4 regions of the Streptomyces sp. NPDC003456 genome follow, and region 1 is predicted to be linked to each of the others. Evidence: riboswitches for the same ligand, from Rfam matches in the RefSeq annotation. Region 1 holds a riboswitch; each other region holds the start of a gene.
The links. A riboswitch is a leader RNA that binds a small molecule or an ion and turns the genes downstream of it on or off. The one in region 1 is predicted to bind cobalamin.
Positions count from the first base shown of each region.

Region 2: another riboswitch for cobalamin. It lies ahead of ACFYWG_RS31990 (cobalamin biosynthesis protein); the one in region 1 lies ahead of ACFYWG_RS03865 (energy-coupling factor ABC transporter permease).
Region 3: another riboswitch for cobalamin. It lies ahead of ACFYWG_RS02320 (ABC transporter substrate-binding protein); the one in region 1 lies ahead of ACFYWG_RS03865 (energy-coupling factor ABC transporter permease).
Region 4: another riboswitch for cobalamin. It lies ahead of ACFYWG_RS14260 (prenyltransferase/squalene oxidase repeat-containing protein); the one in region 1 lies ahead of ACFYWG_RS03865 (energy-coupling factor ABC transporter permease).

Region 1 covers NZ_JBIAOK010000001.1:948,313-951,510, reverse strand. Annotated here, with positions in the region: gene cbiQ (cobalt ECF transporter T component CbiQ) at 1-470, opposite strand, end outside; gene ACFYWG_RS03870 (energy-coupling factor ABC transporter substrate-binding protein) at 476-844, opposite strand; gene ACFYWG_RS03865 (energy-coupling factor ABC transporter permease) at 841-1,542, opposite strand; cobalamin riboswitch at 1,572-1,758, opposite strand; gene ACFYWG_RS03860 (protein kinase) at 1,863-3,198, opposite strand, start outside.
Region 2 covers NZ_JBIAOK010000009.1:90,515-93,712, reverse strand. Annotated here, with positions in the region: gene ACFYWG_RS32000 (anion permease) at 1-625, shown strand, start outside; gene ACFYWG_RS31995 (hypothetical protein) at 659-880, shown strand; cobalamin riboswitch at 1,011-1,149, shown strand; gene ACFYWG_RS31990 (cobalamin biosynthesis protein) at 1,250-2,209, shown strand; gene ACFYWG_RS31985 (cobyric acid synthase) at 2,206-3,198, shown strand, end outside.
Region 3 covers NZ_JBIAOK010000001.1:623,344-626,541, reverse strand. Annotated here, with positions in the region: gene ACFYWG_RS02325 (FecCD family ABC transporter permease) at 1-542, opposite strand, end outside; gene ACFYWG_RS02320 (ABC transporter substrate-binding protein) at 539-1,579, opposite strand; cobalamin riboswitch at 1,630-1,755, opposite strand; cobalamin riboswitch at 1,956-2,082, shown strand; gene ACFYWG_RS02315 (hypothetical protein) at 2,220-2,546, shown strand; gene ACFYWG_RS02310 (hypothetical protein) at 2,912-3,139, opposite strand.
Region 4 covers NZ_JBIAOK010000003.1:732,273-735,470, reverse strand. Annotated here, with positions in the region: gene ACFYWG_RS14270 (glycosyltransferase family 4 protein) at 1-567, opposite strand, end outside; gene ACFYWG_RS14265 (TetR family transcriptional regulator) at 796-1,437, shown strand; cobalamin riboswitch at 1,477-1,611, shown strand; gene ACFYWG_RS14260 (prenyltransferase/squalene oxidase repeat-containing protein) at 1,722-2,960, shown strand; gene ACFYWG_RS14255 (SCO2322 family protein) at 2,957-3,198, shown strand, end outside.

The DNA of each region.
Region 1 (3,198 bases):
TCCAGCAGCAGGAAGCTCATCCGGTACGTCACCAGCGCCACGTCCACGACGGGCGCCGGGACCCCGGCCCGCACCAGCCGCGGCAGCAGGTCGGACAGGGGCGTGGTGAAGGCGAACAGCAGCACGCCCAGCGAGGCCGCGGAGGTGCGCAGCATCAACTCCCCGGCCCGCACCGGCCCGCCGGCGGCGAGCGAGACGAACCCGCCCGGCCCGCCGACCTGCACCAGCAGCGTCAGCGCGCCGGTCGCGCAGAAGCCCAGCGGGACCCGGTAGGCCCGCCACAGCCGCCGTGCGGGCACACCGGCCGGGCCGAGCAGCACCGCGACGGCGGTGACGAGCACCAGGGCCGCGCCCGGCCAGGGCGGCAGGCAGACGGCCAGTGCGGTGAGACCGAGCCCGAGCACGGCCTTGTCCACGGGATGACGGCGGCGCCAGCGGCTGCTGTGCGCCGCCGCGTCGATCGGCAGCACCGGGCTCAGTCCTTCGCGGAGACGGACTCTCCGGCGGCACCCGGGGGCGCGGTCGCCGCCTCCCGCTCCAGCGCCCGCTGCTCGCCCTGCCGCCGTCCCCGGCGCAGCCCGAAGTAGTAGGCGAGGACACCGGCGCCGAGCGCGGCCTGCAGGGAGAACAGGGCCGACTCGATCTCACCGGACGGCGGTTCGTACAGTGGGGAGAACCACGGTTCGTAGTCCGGCTGGATCTCCGTGATCGCCGTCTCCGCCTCGCCGTCGGCGCCGGTGAAGGGCTCCTCCTTGTGGTCGCCGAGGCCGAGCACGAGCGGCAGCACCGCGAGCGCGGCCACGGCCAGGAGCAGCACCAGGTTGATCTTCGTGTTCCGGCTCATCGGGCCACCGCCTCGGTCTCGGTCCGCGTCTCCGTGCGGGTCAGCAGCACGCCCAGCCGGGTGAGTTCGCCCTTGCTGGACTGCACCAGCAGCCGCATCACGAGGACCGTCAGCAGCCCCTCGCTCACGGCGAGCGGGATCTGCGTGACGGCGAAGATGGACCCGAACTTGCCGAGCGCGCCCAGGAACCCGCTGCCCGGGTCGGGGAAGGCGAGTGCCAGCTGCACGCTGGTGACGCAGTAGGTGGACAGGTCGGCGACGAACGCGCCGCAGAACACCGTCACCATCAGCGGCACGTCGAAGCGCCGCAGCAGCTTGTACACCGCGTACCCGGCCCAGGGCCCGACGATCGCCATGGAGAAGACGTTGGCGCCGAGCGTGGTCAGGCCGCCGTGGGCCAGCAGCAGCGCCTGGAAGAGCAGGGTGATGGTGCCGAGCACGGCCATGATCGGCGGCCGGAACAGGATGGCCCCCAGGCCCGTGCCGGTCGGGTGCGAGCAACTGCCCGTGACGGACGGCAGTTTCAGCGCGGACAGGACGAACGTGAAGGCGCCGGAGGCGCCGAGGAGCAGGGTGCTCTCGGGGTGCTCGCGCACCTCGCGGGTGAGTGACCGGACCCCGTGGACGACGAACGGCGCCGACGCGACGCCCCAGGCGACCGCGTGCGCCGGAGGAAGGAAACCCTCGGCTATGTGCATGGCTCAGCAGACCCTCTCCAGCACCTCGTGGATGGTTGACGCGCCTTGGCCGGTCTCCTGGCTGACGGGTACCACCGCCCGGACTCCGCCTTCCCGGGTCACGAGGACCCAGTGGCTGCCCGCGAGGGGCCGGAGCCGGACTTCCCGATTCACAGTGGCGAGGGCCGCACCGGCATCACACCGGATTTCCCGTTCACCAAGGCCAGGTGACAATAAGGCCCGGATCAGGACGAGCACAACCCGCACCGGGGGCGCGCGAGGGGGCGCCCCCTCGCACACCGGCGCATCCGGGGCCCCGCCGGAGGAGCACCCCGTAGGGGTCAGTCGTCGCCCTCGTCCCCGCCGTTCCCGCCCTCGCCGTCCCCCTGCGGCGCCGGGGGCTGCTCCTGCTGCGGCTGCTCCGTCTCCGCCGGTGTCCCGGCGGCCGGGTCCTGCGCGGGAGCGGTGCCGGCGGCCGCCGGCGAGGAGGGGGCCTGCTCGGCGGGCGGGGTGCCGGCCGGCGTGACGTCGGCCACGGTCCCGGTGGCCGGGGTGGTGGCCGCCGCCGGGCCGGGGTCCGGCCGCGAACCGGACGCCGGGCCCGGGCTCTCCTCGGCGGCCGGGGTGCTGGCGGTGGGAGACGGACCCGGGTCCGTGCCCTTCGTGTCGGTGTCGTCCGGCGAGAACCACTGCATGCCGATGAGCATCGCGGCGACGAACAGCGCCGCCGCCGCGGCCGCGGCGACGGCCTTCGAACGGTTTCCGCCCCCGCCGCCCCGCCGTCCGCCCCGCCCGGGACGCCCGGCCTGCGCCGCGCGGGCCGCGCCGCGCGGCCCGGCCGCCGAGGGCAGGGCGTACGTGGTCGGGCTGCTGGTCTCCGCACCGCGATACGGGCCTTGACCGGAGGGCACCGCCGGCCGGGGCCGCGTCCGCGGGGACGGCGACATCTCCGGCAGGGGCTCGGGCAGCCCCCGCCAGGCGCCGCCCGCGAACCACTCGGCCGCCTGCTGCGCGGTGGGCCGGTCCTCGGGCTGCTTGGCGAGCAGGCCGAGCAGGTAGTTCTCGAAGGCGGGCGGCAGGCCAGCGACCCCGAGCTCGCGCGGCGGCACGGGAACGGCGTCGAGGTGCTGGTGGAGCAGGGCGACGGCGCTGTCCGCCTCGAACGGCGGCCGGCCGCTGAGGAGCTGGTAGAGCACACAGCCCAGCGAGTACATGTCGGAGGCCGGGCCGGCGGGCTTGCCCAGGGCGCGTTCGGGCGCGAGATACATGCCGGTGCCGACGATCTGGCCGGTGGCGGTGAGCGCGGCGCCGGGGTCGTCCATGAAGCGCGCGATGCCGAAGTCGCCGATCTTCAGGGTGCCGCGGGCGTCGAGCAGCAGGTTGGCGGGTTTGACGTCCCGGTGGACAATGCCCTGCGCGTGTGCGGCGGCGAGTCCGGCCGACGCCTGGGCGGCCAGGACGGCCACCCGCTCGGCGGGCATCGGGCCCGACGTGGCGAGCACCTGGGAGAGGCTGTCGCCGTCGACCAGCTCCATCACCAGGTAGAGCCGGTTGTCGAACTCGCCGAAGTCCAGCACGCCCACCACGTGGGGGTGGTTCAGGCGACCGGCGGTCTGGGCCTCCAGCCGGAACCGCGAGGTCGCCGTGGCGTCGGTGTCCTGGGGCAGCAGCAGCTTG
Region 2 (3,198 bases), on a different contig from region 1:
CGGCACTCTCGCCCCGGACTCCGACCCGCCCATGTGGGTCATCCTCTCCGCGGGCGTCGCGATCGCCCTGGGCACCTACCTCGGCGGCTGGCGCATCATCCGGACCATGGGCAAGGGCCTGACCGACCTCCAGCCGCAGCAGGGCTTCGCCGCCCAGACCAGCGCGGCCACGGTCATCCTGGCCTCCTCGCACCTCGGCTTCTCCCTGTCCACCACCCACTCCGTCTCCGGCGCCGTGATGGGCGCGGGCCTCGGCCGCAAGGGCGGCGTGGTGCGCTGGTCGACGGCGACGCGGATGTTCGTCGCGTGGGGCCTGACGCTGCCGGCCGCGGCCCTGGTGGGCGCGCTCGCCGAGTACGTCACGGGCTTCGGCGACTGGGGCACCGCCGTGGTGGCCGTCTTCCTGGTCGGCTCCAGCGCGGCCATCTGGAAGATCTCCCGGCGTGAGGTCGTCGACCACACCAACGTCAACGACACCGGGGAGGCGGAGCCGGCCGGCGTGGTGACCACGGCGATGGCCGCGGTGACGCCGCCGCCGGCGGGGCAGATCGTCGAGGAGCCGGTCACCGCGTTCCCCGCGCAGGCCACCTCCGAGCGGACCCCCTCCACGACCACCACGGTCTGATCCGGCCACCGGAAGCAAGGAAGAGTCACCGATATGAAGATCGACTGGGCGGCCCTCGGTTCCGTCTTCGGCGTCAGCCTCGTGGTCACCGTGGCCCTGGTGGGCCTGTTCACCCTCGGCATCACCGGCCTGTCCCGCCGTGAGCGGGCGGCCGCCGAGGGCGGCTCCGCGGGCCTCGCCGTCACCGGCGCCTACGCCTGCTTCGCCGCGTGCGCGGCGGCGGTGGGCTACGGCATCTACCTGATCATGGCCTGACGGCCGCATCGTACGAGCGCGACCGCCGGGCGGCACGGGACGTGAGGTCCCGTGCCGCCCGGCACGTGTGTGACCGGGGGGATGTGGGCTTCTCCACACTCTCCCCCCGCAGGTCAACGGCAAGTTGACGGTTGTTCGCGGCCGTGGTGGACTGCCGGGGCCAATACGGCGGCAGGAGAGGAAGCCGGTGCGAGTCCGGCGCGGTCCCGCCACTGTCACCGGGGCGGACGCCCCGGGAGCCAGGAACTCTCACCGCCGGTCTCTTCGAACCAGGGCGTGGACACCCTGAGTGAGGACACATCGCCATGCGCGGCTGCCGACCGAGGCCCACCACCCCGTCTGCGACCTTCCCTCCGGCCGGCTGAGCCGATGGGTGCCGGTCGCGTCTTCGCGTACGGCGCCGCCGCCGGCCTGATCGGCGACCTGCTGCTCGGCGATCCCCGCCGGGGGCATCCGGTCGCCGCGTTCGGGCGGGCCGCGGGCGCCGTGGAACAGGTGCTGTGGCGGGACCACCGCGGGTGGGGCGCGCTGCACACCGCCGTGTGCGCCGGCGGAGCCGTCGCGCTCGGGGCCGTCGCCGCGCGCGCCGTACGGCATTCCGCCGCCGCCTCCACCGTCCTGACGGGCGCCGCCACCTGGGCCGTGGTCGGGGGGACGTCGCTGGCGCGGGAGGCCGCAGCCGTCGGGCAGGCCCTGGAGGCCGGGGACCTCGAGGCCGCCCGGGCCAGGCTGCCGCACCTGTGCGGACGGGACCCGCAGGCCCTCGACGCCGACGGCATCGCCCGGGCCGTGGTCGAGTCCGTCGCCGAGAACACCTCCGACGCGGTGGTGGGGGCGCTGGTGTGGGGAGCGGTCGGCGGGGTGCCGGGACTGCTCGGGTTCCGGGCCGTCAACACCCTGGACGCCATGGTCGGGCACAAGTCGCCCCGCCATCGGCGCTACGGCTGGGCCTCGGCCCGGCTGGACGACCTCGCGGGATGGCCGGGCGCCCGCCTGACCGCCGCGCTGGCGGCCCTGGCCGGACCCGATCCGCGCGGGGCCGTACGGGCCTGGCGCGCGGACGCCGGACTGCATCCGAGCCCCAACGCCGGTCCCGTGGAGGCCTCCTTCGCCGGGGCGCTCGGGGTGCGGCTGGGCGGGACGCTCTCCTACGGCGGGCGGGTCGAGCACCGGCCCGTGCTGAACTCCGAAGGGCGTGCCGTCGTCACGGACGACGTGGAACGGGCCGTGCGGCTGTCGCGGCGGGTGACCTGGCTCGCGCTCGGGGTGTGCGCCGGGGCCCGGCTGCTGACCGGCGCGCGGCGAGCGAAAAGGGGGAAGTGGGCATGAGCGGTGGGCTTCTCGTGGCCGGCACCACCTCCGACGCCGGCAAGAGCGTCGTGACGGCGGGCATCTGCCGGTGGCTGGTGCGCCAGGGCGTCGCGGTCGCGCCCTTCAAGGCGCAGAACATGTCGCTCAACTCCTTCGTGACCCGGGAGGGCGCGGAGATCGGGCGGGCCCAGGCCATGCAGGCGCAGGCCTGCCGGATCGAGCCGGCCGCCCTGATGAACCCGGTGCTGCTCAAGCCCGGCGGCGAACAGAGCAGCCAGGTCGTGCTGCTGGGCAAGCCGGTCGGGGAGATGAGCGCGCGCGGGTACCACGGCGGGCGGCAGCAGCGGCTGCTCGGGACGGTGCTGGACTGCCTGGAGCAGTTGCGGGGCACGTATGACGCGGTGATCTGCGAGGGGGCCGGTTCGCCCGCCGAGATCAACCTGCGGCGGACCGACATCGTCAACATGGGCATCGCGCGCAACGCCGGGCTGCCCGTGCTCGTCGTCGGCGACATCGACCGGGGCGGCGTCTTCGCCTCGTTCTTCGGGACGGTGGCGCTGCTGTCCCCCGAGGACCAGGAGTGCGTCGCCGGATACCTCGTCAACAAGTTCCGCGGGGACGTCTCCCTGCTGGAGCCCGGGCTGGAGATGCTGGAGGGCCTCACCGGGCGGCGGACGTACGGCGTGCTGCCGTTCCGGCACGGGCTGGGCATCGACGAGGAGGACGGGCTGCGGGTCTCGCTGCGCGGGACCGTGCGGGAGTCGGCCGTCGCGCCGCCCGTCGGCGAGGACGTGCTGCGCGTCGCGGTGTGCGCCGTGCCGCTGATGTCCAACTTCACCGACGTCGACGCGCTGGCCGCCGAACCGGGCGTCGTGGTGCGGTTCGTGGACCGGCCCGAGGAACTGGCCGACGCCGACCTGGTCGTCGTGCCCGGCACCCGCGGGACGGTCCGCGCGCTGGAGTGGCTGCGTGAGCGGGGGCTGGCCGGGGCGCTGGCCCGCAGGGCC
Region 3 (3,198 bases), 320 kb from region 1:
ACCAGCCGTGACGAGGTGATCCGCCCACCGGTGCGCGCGCAGGTGTAGACGAGCAGCAGCGCGCCGAGCGCGCCCGCGAAGGCGGCGGCCGACAGCGACACCGGCCCGAGCAGCGTCACCCCGAACACGATCACCACCACGGCACCCAGCGACGCCCCGGAGGAGACACCGAGCAGGTACGGCTCCGCGAGCGGGTTGCGGATCAAAGCCTGCAGGGCCGCGCCCACCACCGCGAGTCCGGCGCCGGCCACCGCCCCGAGCAGCACGCGGGGGGCCCGCACGTCCAGGACGATGGCCTCCCGTGCGGGCGACCAGTCCGGCTCGGCCCAGCCGGCGCCCAGCGCGTGCGTGACGATGCCCCACACCTGGCCCGGAGGCACGCGCACCGAACCGACGGCCAGGCCGGCCGTGATCGACAGCACCAGCGCGACGGCCAGGACGACGAGGGCGACGGCGAGACGGGGCCGGGCCGCCCGCCCGTCGTCCTGTGGCTGCTCGTGTGCCGTCCGTCCCGTGCCGGTGTCGGTGACCGGGGCGGTCACCGGAAGCTCTCGGGGTGGATGCCGCGGGCCAGGTCCTCCACCGCGTACGCGGACCGCACACCGACGAGGGTGGCCGTCAGCGGCAGCACCACGAACCGCTTGTTCCTGACCGCCGGGACGTCCCGGAGGGCGGGCTGCGACAGCAGGAACTTCTTCTTCTGCTCGATGCTCCCGGCGCCCGCGTAGTCGTAGACGGCGATGACTTCGGGCTTCCGCTCGACGACCTGCTCCCAGGAGACGTCGCCGAAGACGTCGTCCAGGTCCGCGAAGACGTTCTTGCCGCCGGCCAGCCGGATCAGCTCCGTGCCCAGGCTCTTGCCGCCCGCGGTGAACGCCGCCTTGTCACCGCTGTCGTACACGAAGACGGACACCTCGCGCGCACCCTCGACGGCCGAGGCGGCCCTGCCGACCCGCGCCCGGAGGTCCGACACGAGCTCGTCCGCGCGGTCGCTCACGCCGAAGATCCGCCCGACGGTGCGGACTTCGGCGTACGTGTCCTGCATCGTCACCCTGGTCTTGCCGCAGTACTCGCGGTTCAGGTGGGTGTCGATGCCGGAGTCGCTGAACGCCTTGCGGGAACGGCCCTCGCTCTCGGCGAAGGCACTGCCGTACCCGCCGTAGACGAGGTCCGGCTCGGCCTCCAGGACCGTCTCGAACGACGGTTCCTTCTCGGCCAGTTCGGGGATCGACGCGTAGTCCTTCCGCAGGTGCGGCAGCACGGCCGAGTCGGGGAAGGCGGTCCCCACCATGCGGTCCTTCAGACCGAGGGAGAGCAGGAGTTCCGCCGGGTGCTGGTGGATGGTGACGGCACGGGCGGGCGGCCTCTCGTACGTCGTCCGCACACCGCAGTTGTCGACGGTGACCGGGAAACCGGCCGGTGAGCCCGCGGGCTCGGCGCCCTGCCCGCTGCTCCGCGACGATCCGCAGCCGGCGGTCGACAGGAGGGCCGACAGGGCGCATGCGACCGCCGCGGCGCGCCGGGCGCGGCGCCTGCGGGCAGGGGTGGACAGCGGGGGACGGGACATGCCGTCGTACACGTGAAGCCTCCTGGGGAGTCCGCGCTCCTCGGATCGGGCCCGCGACAGGCCAGTGTCCTGACTCCCGGATCGACGCTCTCCCTCGGCCTTCCCGCGCGGCGCGCAGTGGCGTGTCGGAGGGTGCACTCCCCGGTCACAGTGGCGGGACCGTGCCGGATTCGCACCGGCTTCCTGATGTTCCCGTCGCGGCGATGACCCGGCGATCCTACGGCCCGCCGCGCACGGATCGAAAGGGCGCCCCCGGTGACGTGCGCGCCCCTCGCGCCACCGCCGGGGCCGTCGGCCCGCTCACCACCGCCCGCATCAGGGCCGGTTGCCGCGCAGTGCGGGCGATCGGCTGATGCGATGATGAACGGCGACAGGGCGACGGCGGTCCGAGGAAGCCGGTGTGAATCCGGCGCGGTCCCGCCACTGTGACCGGCGAGCGGATCCCGTGCGGGCCACTGCCCCCGTGAGGGGGCGGGAAGGCCGGGACGAGCTGCGACCCGGGAGCCAGGAGACTCACGTCGTCGCCTCCTCGAAGAACCCCGGGGCGGATCTCCCCGGAGAGAGGTGGTTCGGCGTGCCCGAAGCAACTGACAACGAGGGCCTCGGCAGGGGGACGACCGGACGACGCGCCCGCGCCGTCCCGTGCCGGGTCGTGGTCTGCCGGGACTGCTGCTGCGGAAGCCCGAAGGTGACCGGCGTCGACCACGCCGAACAGACGGCGCGCCTGCGGGCCGAGATGCCCGTGCGGGTGTCCGACTGCCTGGACGTGTGCGATCAGGCCAACGTCATCGTCGTGCAGCCCTCGTCGGCGGGCCGGGCGGCAGGGGCCCGCCCGGTGTGGCTGGGCCTGGTCAACGACCCGGCCGCCACGGAGGACATCGTGGAGTGGGTACGCGCCGGCGGGCCGGGCATCGCTCCCCGGCCGGACATCCTGGACCTGTACGCCTTCACTCCGCACGGCCGCAACCGGGCTCTCTAGAGGGGTCCGGTGATTTCCCGCTGCCCAGGCCGACCGGCGGCCATTCTTCACGGGGCCTCAGGAAAGCGTGAATGGGGAATTGGTTCTGGATGTCCGAGTGTTTTTCGACGCGCTGTGAATTCGAGGCACGTCGTGGTCGAGTGAAATGCACCGGCTGAAATGATCTGGTGTTCAAGCGCGGAGGACAGGGTGGCCGCTCCTGCCCGTGTCATATGCACCCTAACGCCGGAGCCGGCAGATGGGTGCTGAGGCGAACGGGTGACGCCATCGGTGATACGTACGTTGTCACGATGATCGCGGCCGGCTGCCGGCTCCCGTGCGGCAGCCCGGACGAGATGCTGTCCCGACCTGACGCGACGACCGCCTCAGGGAGTCGTCGCAGGTCGCTGAGGGGGAGCGGCGCTCGCCGCCGGCTCCGCGGCTTCGTCCGCGGTGCGGGACGGCGGCGGTGCGCAGCGCTGCGGACGCATGTTGCTCCGCAGCACCTCGACGAGGAGCCGGCGGCGGCGCAGTTCCGCCGCGTCCGTGTGGTGCAGTCGCCGGTGGGGATCGGACAGGAACACGGACCCGATGGTGCAGACAGAAGCACTCACGACAAAGGTCCACACCGTGGCGTTCAGCATAAATTCTCCGTGACTTACGAGGTGACTCG
Region 4 (3,198 bases), on a different contig from region 1:
CCAGCGCCGCACCGACAGGCGCCGCTGCCAGCCGTCGGCCGCGTCCAGCTCCAGCTGCCGGTCGACGGTGATGGGGTGGTGGATGGTGGTCACCAGGGGGGCGCCGACGTCGCCCAGCAGGCCGTAGCCGAGGGTCTGGTTGTCGTGGACGACGTCGAACTCGCCGCGGCGGGCGCGCAGATGGCGGCGGGCGCGCAGCGAGAACGTCAGGGGCTCGGGGAAGCCGCCGGTCCACATGGTCCCGACCTCGAGCGCGTCGATCCAGTCGCGGTACTCGCCGCGGCCCGGGGTGCGGAAGGGGTCGGGCTGGCGGTACAGGTCGAGGCTGGGCAGCTCGGTGAGGCTCAGCCCGTCGTGGCCCTCGTCCAGGACGGGATAGGGCTGGGAGCCGATGACCTCGACCCGGTGGCCGAGGCGGGCCAGTTCCCGCGAGAGGTGGCGGACGTAGACGCCCTGGCCGCCGCAGAACGGGTTCCCTTTGTAGGTGAGGAGCGCGATGCGGAGCGGTCGCAAGCCGTCGGCGGCCGATTCCTGCGGGGCCCCGGCCTGACTGGCCTCAGCGGTCACCCTGGGCCCCCTTCTCCCTGCACTGTCCCGCGAGATTACGCCGGGACGCTAATCTAGAACAAGTTTCAGACTTGATCGTTCGGAGGCTCCGAATCTACCGGCAGGTAGGGGCGCTGTGAGCAGTCGATCAGGTGATTCACGCCACGGCCGGCACCGTGCCATGCTGTGTGATCACCCGCCCTCACGGACGGTCACGGAACGGGACCGGCACATCCCGCAGGAGCCGAGGTGAGCGCCCAGGTGAACAAGGTGGCCAAGGCGGACCCCGCAGCCGCGACCCTCGCCGCCCCGCCCCTGACGGAGCGGCAGGAGGCCCGTCGCCGCCGCATCCTGCACGCGAGCGCCCAACTGGCCGTCCGGGGCGGCTTCGACGCCGTGCAGATGCGCGAGGTCGCGGAGTCCTCCCAGGTCGCGCTGGGCACGCTCTACCGGTACTTCCCCTCCAAGATCCATCTGCTGGTCGCCACGATGCAGGACCAGTTGGAGCGCATGCACGGCACGCTGCGCAGGAGGCCGCCGCAGGGCGCGACGGCGGCCGAGCGGGTCGCCGAGACGCTGATGCGCGCCTTCCGGGCGCTGCAGCGCGAGCCGCAGCTGGCCGACGCGATGGTCCGGGCGCTCACCTTCGCCGACCGCAGCGTGAGCCCCGAGGTCGACCAGGTCTCCCGGCAGACGACGGCGATCATCCTGGACGCGATGGGCCAGGAGGACCCGACGCCCGAGCAGCTCTCCGCGGTCCGGGTCATCGAGCACACCTGGCACTCGGCGCTGATCACCTGGCTGTCGGGGCGCGCCTCCATCGCCCAGGTCCGCATCGACATCGAGACGGCGTGCCGCCTGATCGACCTGACGGCCCCGGATCGCTCCTGACCCGCGCCCACGGGTCCCTCACCCGTCGGGGCGCCTTTTTGACGGGCGGGTACAGTAAGCGGGTCGTCATCACACCGTACGGGGGGAAGCCGGTGCAATTCCGGCGCTGACCCGCAACCGTGAACCGCCCCTCAGGCGGTGAGCCGGATCGCCGCGTACGGTTCGTGACCGGCTCGCGTGCCCGGCAGTCCGCCGGTGCACGGCACCGTCGAGGTATACGGAGCCGAGCCGCCGGGGTGTCCCGTGCTGCCCGGCTCCCCCACAGGGAGAGGCACCCGCCGATCATGAACGTCCGCCGCAGCGCCGCGGTCCTCGCCGCCGTCGCCGTGATCGGCGCCGCCACCCCGGCCGCCGCCGACCCGTCCCCCTCGCCGTCCCCGGCGCTCCCCTCCGCCCTCCACGGCGACAAGGACCCGAAGTACGACGGTGTGTGGCGCCAGTCGCTCGCGCTGCTCGCGCAGGACACCGTGGGGGTGAAGCCCGCGGCGAAGTCGGTGCAGTGGCTGGTGCGCCAGCAGTGCGCCGACGGCGCCTTCGCCGCCTACCGCGCCGACCCGGCCGCCGCGTGCGACGGCTCGACCATGGTCGACACCAACGCCACCTCCGCCGCCGTGCAGGCCCTCGCCGCGCTCGGCGGGCACGACGACGTCACCGGCAAGGCCGTCCGCTGGCTGAAGTCCGTCCAGAACGAGGACGGCGGCTGGGGCTACGCCCCCGGCGGCGCCAGCGACACCAACTCCACGTCGGTCGTCATCGGCGCCCTGGCCGCCGCCGGGGAGCAGCCGGGCGGCGTGGAGAAGGGCGGGAAGTCGCCCTACGACGCGCTGCTGAAGCTCGCCCTGCCGTGCGGTGGGGACGACGACGGCGCCTTCGCGTTCCAGCCGGACAAGAAGGGCAAGCTGTTCGCCAACGCCGACGCCACCGCCGCCGGGGTGCTCGGCGCGCTCGGCAAGGGCATGGTGACGGAGGCCGGCGAGAAGGCGTCCGGCACGGACTGCGCGAAGCCGGGCACGCCCGGGCAGGCGGCGGCCAACGGGGCCGGCTACCTCACGGCCGCGCTGGCCGCGGACGGCGACCACCTGATGTCCGCCCTGCCCGGCGCCGAACCCCAGCCCGACTTCGGCAACACCGCCGACGCCGTCGTCGCGCTCGCCGCGCACGGCGACACCGGCCAGGCGGAGAAGTCCGTGCGGTGGCTGAAGAAGAACGCCGCCGCCTGGGCCGCGCAGAACGGCCCCGCCGCCTACGCCCAGCTGATCTTCGCCGCCCACGCCACGGGCACGGACCCGCGCGACTTCGGCGGCGCCGACCTGGTGAAGCAGCTGAACGCCACCGGCCCGGCCCCGCAGGCCGCCGCCGCGAAGGCGGGCGGCCAGGACGGCGAGAACGCCAAGGACGCCAAGGACGCCGAGGAATCGGACTCGGTGTTCGGCGTCTGGTGGTACGTCGGCGTCTGCCTGGTCGCGGGCATCGGCATCGGCTTCCTGTTCAGCAGCGGCCGCCGGAAGAAGCAGCAGCCGTGATCCGCCGCGCCCTGCTGCTGCTCCTGGCCGTGCTCCCGCTGCTCGCGGGCGCCGGCCAGGCGCACGCCGCCGGCTACCGCTACTGGTCGTTCTGGGAGCGCGACGGCGACCGCTGGGTGTACGCGACCCAGGGGCCGTCCACGAGCCGCCCCTCGGACGGCGACGTGCAGGGCTTCCGCTTCGCGGTGAGCGAGGACTCGGCGGACGCGACCCGGCCGCGCGGCGCGGTGCGTTTCGA